3 regions of the Teredinibacter turnerae T7901 genome follow, and region 2 is predicted to be linked to each of the others. Evidence: predicted binding sites of a transcription regulator. Region 2 holds the regulator's gene; each other region holds the start of a gene.
The links. The regulator FliA, encoded in region 2, starts transcription of late flagellar genes. The targets are predictions, from matches to a motif close to TAAAGTTATNNNNNNNNCGGCCGATANCC.
Positions count from the first base shown of each region.

Region 1: a site for FliA is predicted at 1,119-1,147, ahead of TERTU_RS05505 (flagellin N-terminal helical domain-containing protein). Genes of this name have one in related genera too.
Region 3: a site for FliA is predicted at 1,599-1,627, ahead of pomA (flagellar motor protein PomA). Genes of this name have one in related genera too.

Region 1 is NC_012997.1:1,293,606-1,296,719, forward strand. It holds gene flgL (flagellar hook-associated protein FlgL) at 1-810, shown strand, start outside; gene TERTU_RS05505 (flagellin N-terminal helical domain-containing protein) at 1,218-2,948, shown strand.
Region 2 is NC_012997.1:1,416,081-1,419,194, forward strand. It holds gene flhF (flagellar biosynthesis GTPase FlhF) at 1-573, shown strand, start outside; gene TERTU_RS06035 (MinD/ParA family protein) at 681-1,499, shown strand; gene TERTU_RS06040 (RNA polymerase sigma factor FliA) at 1,563-2,270, shown strand; gene cheY (chemotaxis response regulator CheY) at 2,407-2,793, shown strand; gene TERTU_RS06050 (protein phosphatase CheZ) at 2,812-3,114, shown strand, end outside.
Region 3 is NC_012997.1:3,542,948-3,546,061, reverse strand. It holds gene tatB (Sec-independent protein translocase protein TatB) at 1-14, opposite strand, end outside; gene tatA (Sec-independent protein translocase subunit TatA) at 42-284, opposite strand; gene TERTU_RS14115 (phosphoribosyl-ATP diphosphatase) at 388-720, opposite strand; gene hisI (phosphoribosyl-AMP cyclohydrolase) at 717-1,109, opposite strand; gene TERTU_RS14105 (exodeoxyribonuclease VII small subunit) at 1,291-1,533, opposite strand; gene pomA (flagellar motor protein PomA) at 1,751-2,512, shown strand; gene TERTU_RS14095 (flagellar motor protein MotB) at 2,529-3,114, shown strand, end outside.

The DNA of each region.
Region 1 (3,114 bases), 120 kb from region 2:
GGCGGAAACGATATAGAAGTTAACGGTGTCAGATTTCGGATAACAGGGCATCCGGTTTCCGGCGAGGCGGCGCTGCCATCGACTCGCAATTTTGGCTCACAGGGAGCCGTAGTTTATCCATATGATTTCAGTCCACCGGCTAACGAAACCTTCACCATTCGAGTAGGTGGGCGAACAGAAACACTTACCCTGGATGGGCTGGTGACTAATGCGGCGGATTTTGTAGCGCTAATGAACTCAACGGGGAATGGAAATGCGCAAATTCTTGCGGAGTTGGGTGTTACTGTAGATGCGACTGGGTTTAAGGTTGCCAGTGGCGCTCCCATTACGCTAGGTGGCGGAAGCGGCAATTTAAACGCGGTGACAGGGCTTACAGTTGACGGTTCATCCACCAGTGCGGATGGTGTCCCCGGTAAACCCGGTGACCGTGTGTTTATCGACTCTTCGAATAAGCAGGATGTACTGACTACCCTGGCGCGATTTAGCGAAGCCATGAAGCATTTCGATGGCTCTGATGAATCCCGTGAGTCATTGGATAAAATGGTGGGCGTTACACTCGATAATTTAAAAAACGCGCAAACCAGTATTCTGGATGTGACCGCTAAGCTGGGAGCGCGTTACAACACTTTGGAGAGCACCCGTGATTTGCATCTGGATACCGAACTGGTTACCCGGGATGTACTGGGAGAGTTGCGTGATCTAGATTACGCAGAGGCGACAACCCGACTGTCTGCGCAATCGATGATTCTTCAGGCTGCCCAGTCGACATTTATTCGTGTCAGCCAGCTCAATTTGTTCTCACAGCTTTAAGTTACTTCCGCACTTTTTAAATACCCGTTAAACCAGCCGGTTGTACCGCTGGTTTTTTGCGTGCTTCGAAAATTATTTCCCGCTGGCTTGATGTCAACAGCTCCTGGTTTATTTCGTTTTGTGGATAGAATGTTTTAAGTCTGTGCGCGAAGGATTTACGTATCTGATCGATAGGTACGGCGATAAGCGGCAACCGATTTTCCGCACACCGACAAAAGTTGCCGCAATACGCAGCCTAATTGACGGATGCGACGAAAAAATCCATAAAAAAGCCGTTTTTTTAACTTGGCATACTGGTTGCAATTTCCTGAATGTAATCCTCTGCTGGCCCATATCCGTGACAGCAAGAATTATTGCTGCTGTCACCTCCATGGTGATTGGCGACTTACGTAATAGGAGAAATAAACATGCCTTTAGTTATTAACACAAACGTTGCCGCGTTAAATTCTCAAAGGCAACTTGTTAAATCTGGCAACGACATGTCGCAGGCTATGGAGCGTTTGGCTTCGGGAAAACGTATTAACAATGCCCGCGACGATGCCGCTGGCCTTGCAATTTCCAATCGACAGACTTCCCAGATTCGCGGTCTCGATCAGGCGATTCGCAACGCTAATGATGGGGTATCCTTAATTCAGACTGCTGAAGGCGCACTGGATGAGGTCACCAATATTTTGCAGCGTATGCGTGAACTCTCGATTCAGTCTGCTAACGGAATTTATTCCGATCTGGACCGCTCCACACTGGACGCGGAAGTGCAGCAACTGAAAGAGGAAGTCGATCGTATTGCCAGTTCAACCACCTTTAATGGTCAACCTTTGCTGGACGGTAGCTTGAGCGACGTTTCTTTACAGGTAGGCTCAGAGGCCTATCAGACTATCGATCTGTCCATTCAAGGGTTTAGCGCAAGCGCATTGGGTAACAATTCTGGCGATTATGTTGGCGAAGCGTTAACGGCGGCAACACCGGCTCAGGCACTGGGTTTAATTCAAACAATTGCGGCTAACGTGCTAGAAGTAAACGATGTGGCAATTAGTAGCCTCACGGCGGCAACTTCTGTTAACGACGCGCTTGAAATTCTAAATAGCGATTTGGATGGCAAGGGTGCTGAAGTAAGTACGCTGGTTTCTGTAGTTGCAGACACGGCCGGTAATGGCGTGTTGCCCACCGGCACCAATTTTTCGTTTAGTTTGGTGGACGGCGACGGCAACAGTCAGGATTATATTATTACCGATACCTCATCAATGGACGACTTAGTTGCGCGCATTAACGAAGGTACAGCGGTTACCGCGAAACTTAATTCCGATGGGAAATTGGTCTTAACCGCGGAAAATGCAACGCAGATAACGATTACCACTGATCAGTCGTCTGCTACAGGTGGTATCGCAACTACCAGTTTTTCCTGGGTGTTCACCGATACCAGCAATGAAAACCGCGGCGTAAAAATTGAGGCCGGTACAGCCATGACGGCGACCATCCAAGAGGGTCTGGGTCTCAATATGCAGGATGACAACGAAAACTGGATTGGTACTGCGGTAACCGCAACCGCTGCGATCAATGCTGGCGACCTTGTTATCAATGATGTCGCGATAGGCGCGATCGAAGCCGGCTCAGATGCGGCCGCGCAAGTTGACCTGACTATCGCGGCGATTAATGAGCTGTCCAATGAAACCGGTGTGGTCGCATACGAAGTAACGACGACACAAATAGGGCTGCGCGCTGCTGATCAGTCGCCGATTCAAATTCGTTACGGCGATGGTGCGGTGAATGCGAACGTGGAAACCATCACTGGATTCCAGGAAATGAATGCGGCGGAGGGAACCGGCTCAATTGCGGGAATTGAAATCGATACAGCGCGGGGAGCGCAAGCAGCGATCGATATTATCGATACGGCTTTAGAGCAAATTAACTCCACCCGCTCGGATTTGGGTGCGATCAATAACCGCCTCGATTTCACCATGAGTAACCTGGCGAATATTTCCGAAAAAACATCCGCCGCTCGCTCGCGGATTGTCGATGCGGATTTCGCTTCTGAAACGTCTAAGTTGAGTCGTTCGCAGGTGCTCCAGCAAGCATCGCAAGCCATGCTGGCTCAGGCCAATGCACAGCCGCAGCAGGTGTTGCAGCTACTACAAGGTTAACTGCAAACGTCTGTTAGCATCACAGAGAAATAAAGCCCGCAAATCGCATTTTTATGATGATTTGCGGGCTTTTTTGTTTTAATAATTATTTCGCTACAATCTATCGTGGATTATCAGAAAGCTTAATTTTCTATTAACACTGACTTCGGCTTTATTATCTTTGACC
Region 2 (3,114 bases):
GCCAAGCTCGCTGCCCGCTATGTGTTGGATCACGGCCCCGGCAAAGTTGCGTTAATCACCACAGATACCTACCGGGTGGGTGCCTACGATCAACTGCGTTCGCTGGGCCGCATTCTCAATGTGCCAGTGCGTGCGGTGGATGCGGAGCACAGCCTGCTGCGGGTATTGGCTTCTCTCAAGCAGTTTCCGTTGATTCTGATCGATACGGCTGGTTTTCGTCACGGCGATCCGCTGCTAAAGGAACAGTTACGCAAACTGGATAGCTGTCCGGCGGTGAAACGTGTGCTTGTACTGGCCTGCAACAGTCAGCGCCAGACCATGACCGCCAGTACCCACGCGTATGCCAGTCGTCAGGGAATTGACGCCTGCGTACTGACCAAACTGGATGAAGCGGCGAGCCTGGGCGAGGCCTTGAGCGTGTTGGTTGAGCGTCAGCTACCAGTGGCTTACACCACGAATGGCCAGGAGATACCGCGCGATATTGCCCGTGCGTCGGCACATCAACTGGTTGCCTCTGCGGTGGCGCTGTTGCGCGCAGAGGGCGAAGAGTACACGAGTCAGACCGGTGGCTAAGGCCGCCGGGCGTACTGGCTATCGTCATCTATACTTGTTGGAGCATAAATCCGATGAACCGGGTTATAAATCTAGCCCCTCACACATCCCGCCGGGAAAGAGAAATTATGAGTGCCAAGAATCCGATTAAAGTCATCGCTGTCACTGGCGGCAAGGGTGGCGTCGGTAAGACCAATCTGTCTGTTAACCTCAGTATCGGGTTGGCGGAGTTGCGTCGTCGCGTGGTGTTGATGGATGCCGACCTCGGGTTGGCGAATGTGGATGTTCTGTTGGGCTTGCAGGCACGCTATAACCTGGCTGATGTGCTCGATGGCAGCAAGTCACTGCGCGAGGTACTGCTCAACGGGCCAGGCGGAATTAAAGTGGTTCCCGCGTCCTCCGGGGTGCAGCAAATGACACACCTCTCGCCACAGGAGCACGCAGCGCTGGTGTATGCGTTTAACGATCTGAGTGATCAGCTGGATGTGTTGGTGGTCGATACCGCTGCAGGTATATCCGAAACCGTCATCAGCTTCGTGCGCGCGGCACAGGAAGTCATCGTCGTGGTGTGCGATGAACCTTCGTCGATTACCGATGCCTACGCATTGATCAAATTATTGAATGCCGAGCACGGCGTATTTCGCTTTCGTGTTATTGCCAACATGACACGTACTACGCAGGAAGGTATTAATCTTTTTAACAAGTTAAACGGCGTGTGCGAAAAATTTCTGGATGCATCGCTGCAATACCTGGGGCATGTACCCTTTGATGAAAACGTGAGAAAAGCTGTACAGAAACGCCAGCCTCTGCTTGAATTCGCCCCCCGCTGTAAAGCGGCTGCTGCGATGCGGGTGATTGCTCAAAAAATCGATCAGTGGCCAGTGCAAACAAGCGCGCGTGGTCACCTGGAATTTTTTCTAGAACGACTTGTGGCGGCCAATGGCTAGCCGCGGTTTCCAGCGATCAGTCCCCGGCGGCGATTTATGGCACTCTCCTCGGTAGGAAATCTCATGGTTTACGAACAGGCCCAGGAAGCTGCTGTTGCAATTCGGGTCGAGGATTATGTTCCCCTGGTTAAGCGGATTGCGCATCACATGATGGCGCGAATGCCGAGCCATGTGCTGGTGGATGATTTAATGCAGGCGGGCATGATTGGCCTGTTGGAGGCTGCCCAAAAATACGATGCCGGCAAAGGTGCGAGTTTTGAGACTTACGCCGGTATACGCATTCGCGGTGCGATAGTGGACGAAATGCGGCGTGGCGATTGGGCGCCGCGCAGCGTTCACCGAAATGCCAGACGCGTGTCCGAAGCCATCGGCAATGTGGAAGCGCGCTTGGGCAGGGACGCGCGGGATGGCGAGATCGCCGAAGAGTTGCAAATGTCGCTGGACGAATATCACGATATTCTCCGCGATAGCACCTCGACACGACTTTACAGCCTGGAAGAAACGTTCGAGGAAAACGAAAACCAATTTTCCCTTGGTACTGAAGGTTTGGATGAACCTGCCGAAAAGGTACAAATAGACGCCATGCGCAAAGCGCTGGCCGGGGCCATTGAGGGTCTGCCGGAAAGGGAGCAACTTGTGCTTTCGCTGTACTACGAACAGGAAATGAACTTAAAAGAAATAGGCTTGGTGCTGGGTGTATCCGAGTCGCGCATTAGCCAGATCCACAGTCAGGCGGCACTGCGCCTGAAATCGAAGCTGACCGGATGGTGATAAATCAAACAGCCATCATTTGGTCGCCAGAAAATTGTCGCTAAAACTGGCTGACTGGCAACGAGCGTCTAGAATTGTTTTTATGGTCTCTCTCTGAGATTTATTTACCCCAGCGCACGGGATATCGGAGGCTGCATTGGACAAAAATATGAAAATCCTGATCGTTGACGACTTTTCGACGATGAGGCGCATCATTAAAAATTTATTGCGGGATTTGGGTTTTACCAATACCCACGAGGCAGATGACGGCACGACCGCGCTGCCAATGTTGCGAAGTGGTGATTTTGATTTTCTGGTAACTGACTGGAACATGCCAGGCATGACCGGGATCGACTTGTTAAAAGAAGTGCGTGCTGATGCCAAACTCGCAGGCCTTCCGGTGTTGATGGTTACCGCAGAAGCGAAGCGAGATCAGATCATTGAAGCGGCCCAGGCGGGCGTCAATGGCTATGTTGTAAAACCCTTTACTGCGCAGGTGCTCAAAGAAAAAATCGATAAGATTTTTGAGCGGGTTGCGGGTTAAGCCTGAGCGGGTCGGCTGATGGATAAAACGATACAAGAGCACGACGAGCAGTTTTTGACCCAGTTGCAAGACAGCGCAACGCAACTGGTAGAACAACTGCAAGGTGACAATCTGGAGGAGGCATCTGCGTTAATTCACAGTTTGGTGGAAGCGCGGGACCGACACATATTTAAAAGCGTGGGGCAATTGACTCGCGCTTTGCACGAGGCAATCGTTAATTTCAATGTGGACGCAGATTTCGCATCGGAGCCTGTTGAGGTGAATAACTCAGAGATTCGCGATGCGACAAACCGTCTGCAATACGTCATTGAAATGACCCAG
Region 3 (3,114 bases), 2.1 Mb from region 2:
CCAATGTCAAACATGGTGTTTTTATCCGCTATCGCACGAAGTTAGGATTTATGCTCGGATTTTTCAGGCTGCTCAACGGTTGTTGACACTTTTTCCTGCTCGTCAGCTTCAATTTTTTCTTGCGACTTCTCTTTGCTCTCTTCTTCGCTCATCGCACTTTTGAACCCTTTAATGGCGCCGCCGAGATCACCCCCAAGTCCCCGCAAACGCTTGGTGCCAAACAGCAGAAGTACGATGACAAGAATTATCAGAAGCTGCCAGATGCTAATACCACCGAGTCCCATATCAATTACCTTGTTAGCTATATTCGTAAAAAATCAAATCAACGGTTAACCGCGCAAAGCGCCGGGTCATTGGCGCGGCTCCAGTGTTCTGGAGTCTAATACGCTAAGACTGGCGCCGGGCTTTTTCTTCAAGTCCTGACAGATCAAAGCGGCGCGCCAATTCATTCAGCACATCCTCAGCGCTTAGGCCGAGGTGTGAGAGCATTACCAGCGAGTGAAACCACAGGTCCGCAGTTTCGTATATCAGGTGCTGCGTGTCGCTGTCGTGCTGCGCATCTTTAGCGGCAAGAATCGTTTCCGTACATTCTTCGCCCACTTTTTCGAGAATTTTGTTCAGGCCCTTGTGGTGCAGTTTTGCTACGTATGAGGACTCCGGGTCCCCCGCGTTTTTGCGTTGCGCCAGCACCTTGTCTAATTCCGCAAGTACATCGCTCATGAGTAAATCTCGTTCGGGTCTTTCAATGGTGCGGCGTTTTCTTTCCACTCACCGCTTTCCAGGGTGAGGAAAAAACAGGAGCGCCGCCCAGTATGGCAGGCGATACCGCCGATTTGCTCAACCTTCAGCACCACTGCGTCTGCGTCACAGTCCAGCTGTATGGCGACGATTTTCTGCGTGTGGCCCGAGGTTTCACCTTTGCGCCAGAGTTGTTGGCGCGAACGCGACCAGTATACCGCAACCTGTTCTTCGGCCGTGAGGGCGAGGGATTCTCGGTTCATCCAGGCCATCATCAGAATCTCGCCGCTTGCAGCGTCTTGGGCAATTGCGGGAACCAAGCCGTCGCTGTTCCAGCGAACCTGGTCGAGGAATGAACTAGACTCATTCATAGGGTGTTTCCGGTTGAATTACGCGAAGGCGTAAGGATACCGGAAATGGTTTGAATTGGCTCGGGTTGTTGTCACAGCAGCTATCCAATTGAAAAAACAGCGAGTTCTTGGGCATGAGCCACGACTTTCGCACATCATCTTGGAAGTACGTCGTTCAAGTCGGATGCACCCGCAGGTTGTTTCAGTTCTCGTCGTCAGTGGGGAATGGCGCAGTAGTCAGTTCGCCATCGTCCTGTTTAAGCAGAATCTCGACTTTCTGTTCTGCCTCCGCAAGCGACTTCTGACAGCTGCGAGTGAGCTTGATTCCCTGTTCGAAGGTTTTTAGGGAATCCTCCAGTGAAAGATCGCCACTTTCTAGTTGGGTTATCAACTCTTCCAGCTGTGCCAGAGAAGCCTCGAAGTTGGGGGATTTTGTTCTAGCCAAAGTGTGGACTCCTGTAGTTCGCGCGAGAACATACCGGAGGTGGCAGCAGGGGTCAATCAACGCTCTCAACAATTACCCGATGCAGCCGATAACCGGTGGAGTATTCATAACAAAGAAAGTGGATTCTTCCGCCCCCTTAGTCGATTTATGTCTAGACTTAGGGAGTTTCACAGAAGTCGTTATGGCCGCTGAGCCAAAATAGAGTGAGGAAATCCGAGTGGATTTAGCAACGATAGTCGGCATGATAGGCGCGCTCGCGCTTATCGTTATCTCCATGCTAATGAGTGGTGAATTGGGCATGTTCGTCAATGCTCCGTCGCTGGTTATTGTGGTGGGCGGGACAATCTTTGCGGTAATGGCGAAGTATGGCCTCGGCCAGTTTTTGGGCGCTGTAAAGGTGGCGGGTAAGAGTTTTTCCAGCAAACTGCCAGATCCCAACATGTTAATTGACGAAATTGTTGCCCTCGCTGATGAAGCGCGAAAAGGCGGGTTGTTATCGCTTGAGGGGAAGGAGGTTAGCAGCGACTTCTTGCAGCGCGGTATTCAGCTCTTGGTCGACGGACATGACCCTGATGTAGTGAAAACACTGCTATCTATCGATAAAAACAAAGCGATGGAGCGGCACACGGTTGGTGCATCCATTTTCGCTGCGATGGCCGAAATGGCGCCAGCGATGGGGATGATTGGTACCTTGATTGGACTGGTTGCGATGCTGGCGAACATGGACGATCCAAAGGCGATTGGGCCCGCGATGGCGGTGGCACTGCTCACCACGCTCTACGGGGCTGTTATTGCCAATGCGATGTGCGGTCCGATGGCCGACAAACTAAAGCTGCGGGCAGGCGAGGAAGCAATGATAAAAAGCTTGGTCATTGATGCGCTCCTGGCGATTCAGGGCGGACAAAACCCCCGGGTGATTGACTCCATGCTGCGCAATTATCTGCCAGAAGGTAAGCGCACGGTAGAAGCGGCGGAATAACAGGTAAAGGTGCGTTGTGAGTAGCGAAGACGAAGAAGGCTGTGAATGCCCGCCCGGTTTGCCCGCGTGGATGGGTACCTTTGCCGACCTGATGTCGCTGTTGATGTGTTTCTTTGTGCTCTTGTTGTCGTTTTCGGAAATGGACGCAATGAAATTTAAGCGCCTGGCAGGGTCAATGGCTCAGGCATTCGGCGTGCAAAACAAGCTAAATGTTACAGATATTCCGAAGGGCACCAGCATAATCGCGCAGGAGTTCAGCCCTGCGCGGCCAGAACCAACGCCTCTCAATGTAATTTATCAGAACACCCAGGACATCACGGAAATGTCGCTGGAGCAGGATTGTGCTCAAGAGTATGACATCGAGCAGGGCGAAGAGGGGGTTGATGGCGGCATCAAAGTTCGCGTCAAGCAGAAGCTGGAAGACCTGCTGCAAAAGACCGAACAGGACGCCTACGAATTAGCTGAAGCGTTGAACGAGCAAATTGAGGCGGGGCAAGTTGAAGTCGAAACTCGTGGCAGGCTGATTATTATCCGCATTCGTGAGAAGGGGTCATTTGTTTCGGGGTCTGCGGAGCTGGCGCCAGAATATCGCGATGTCATGG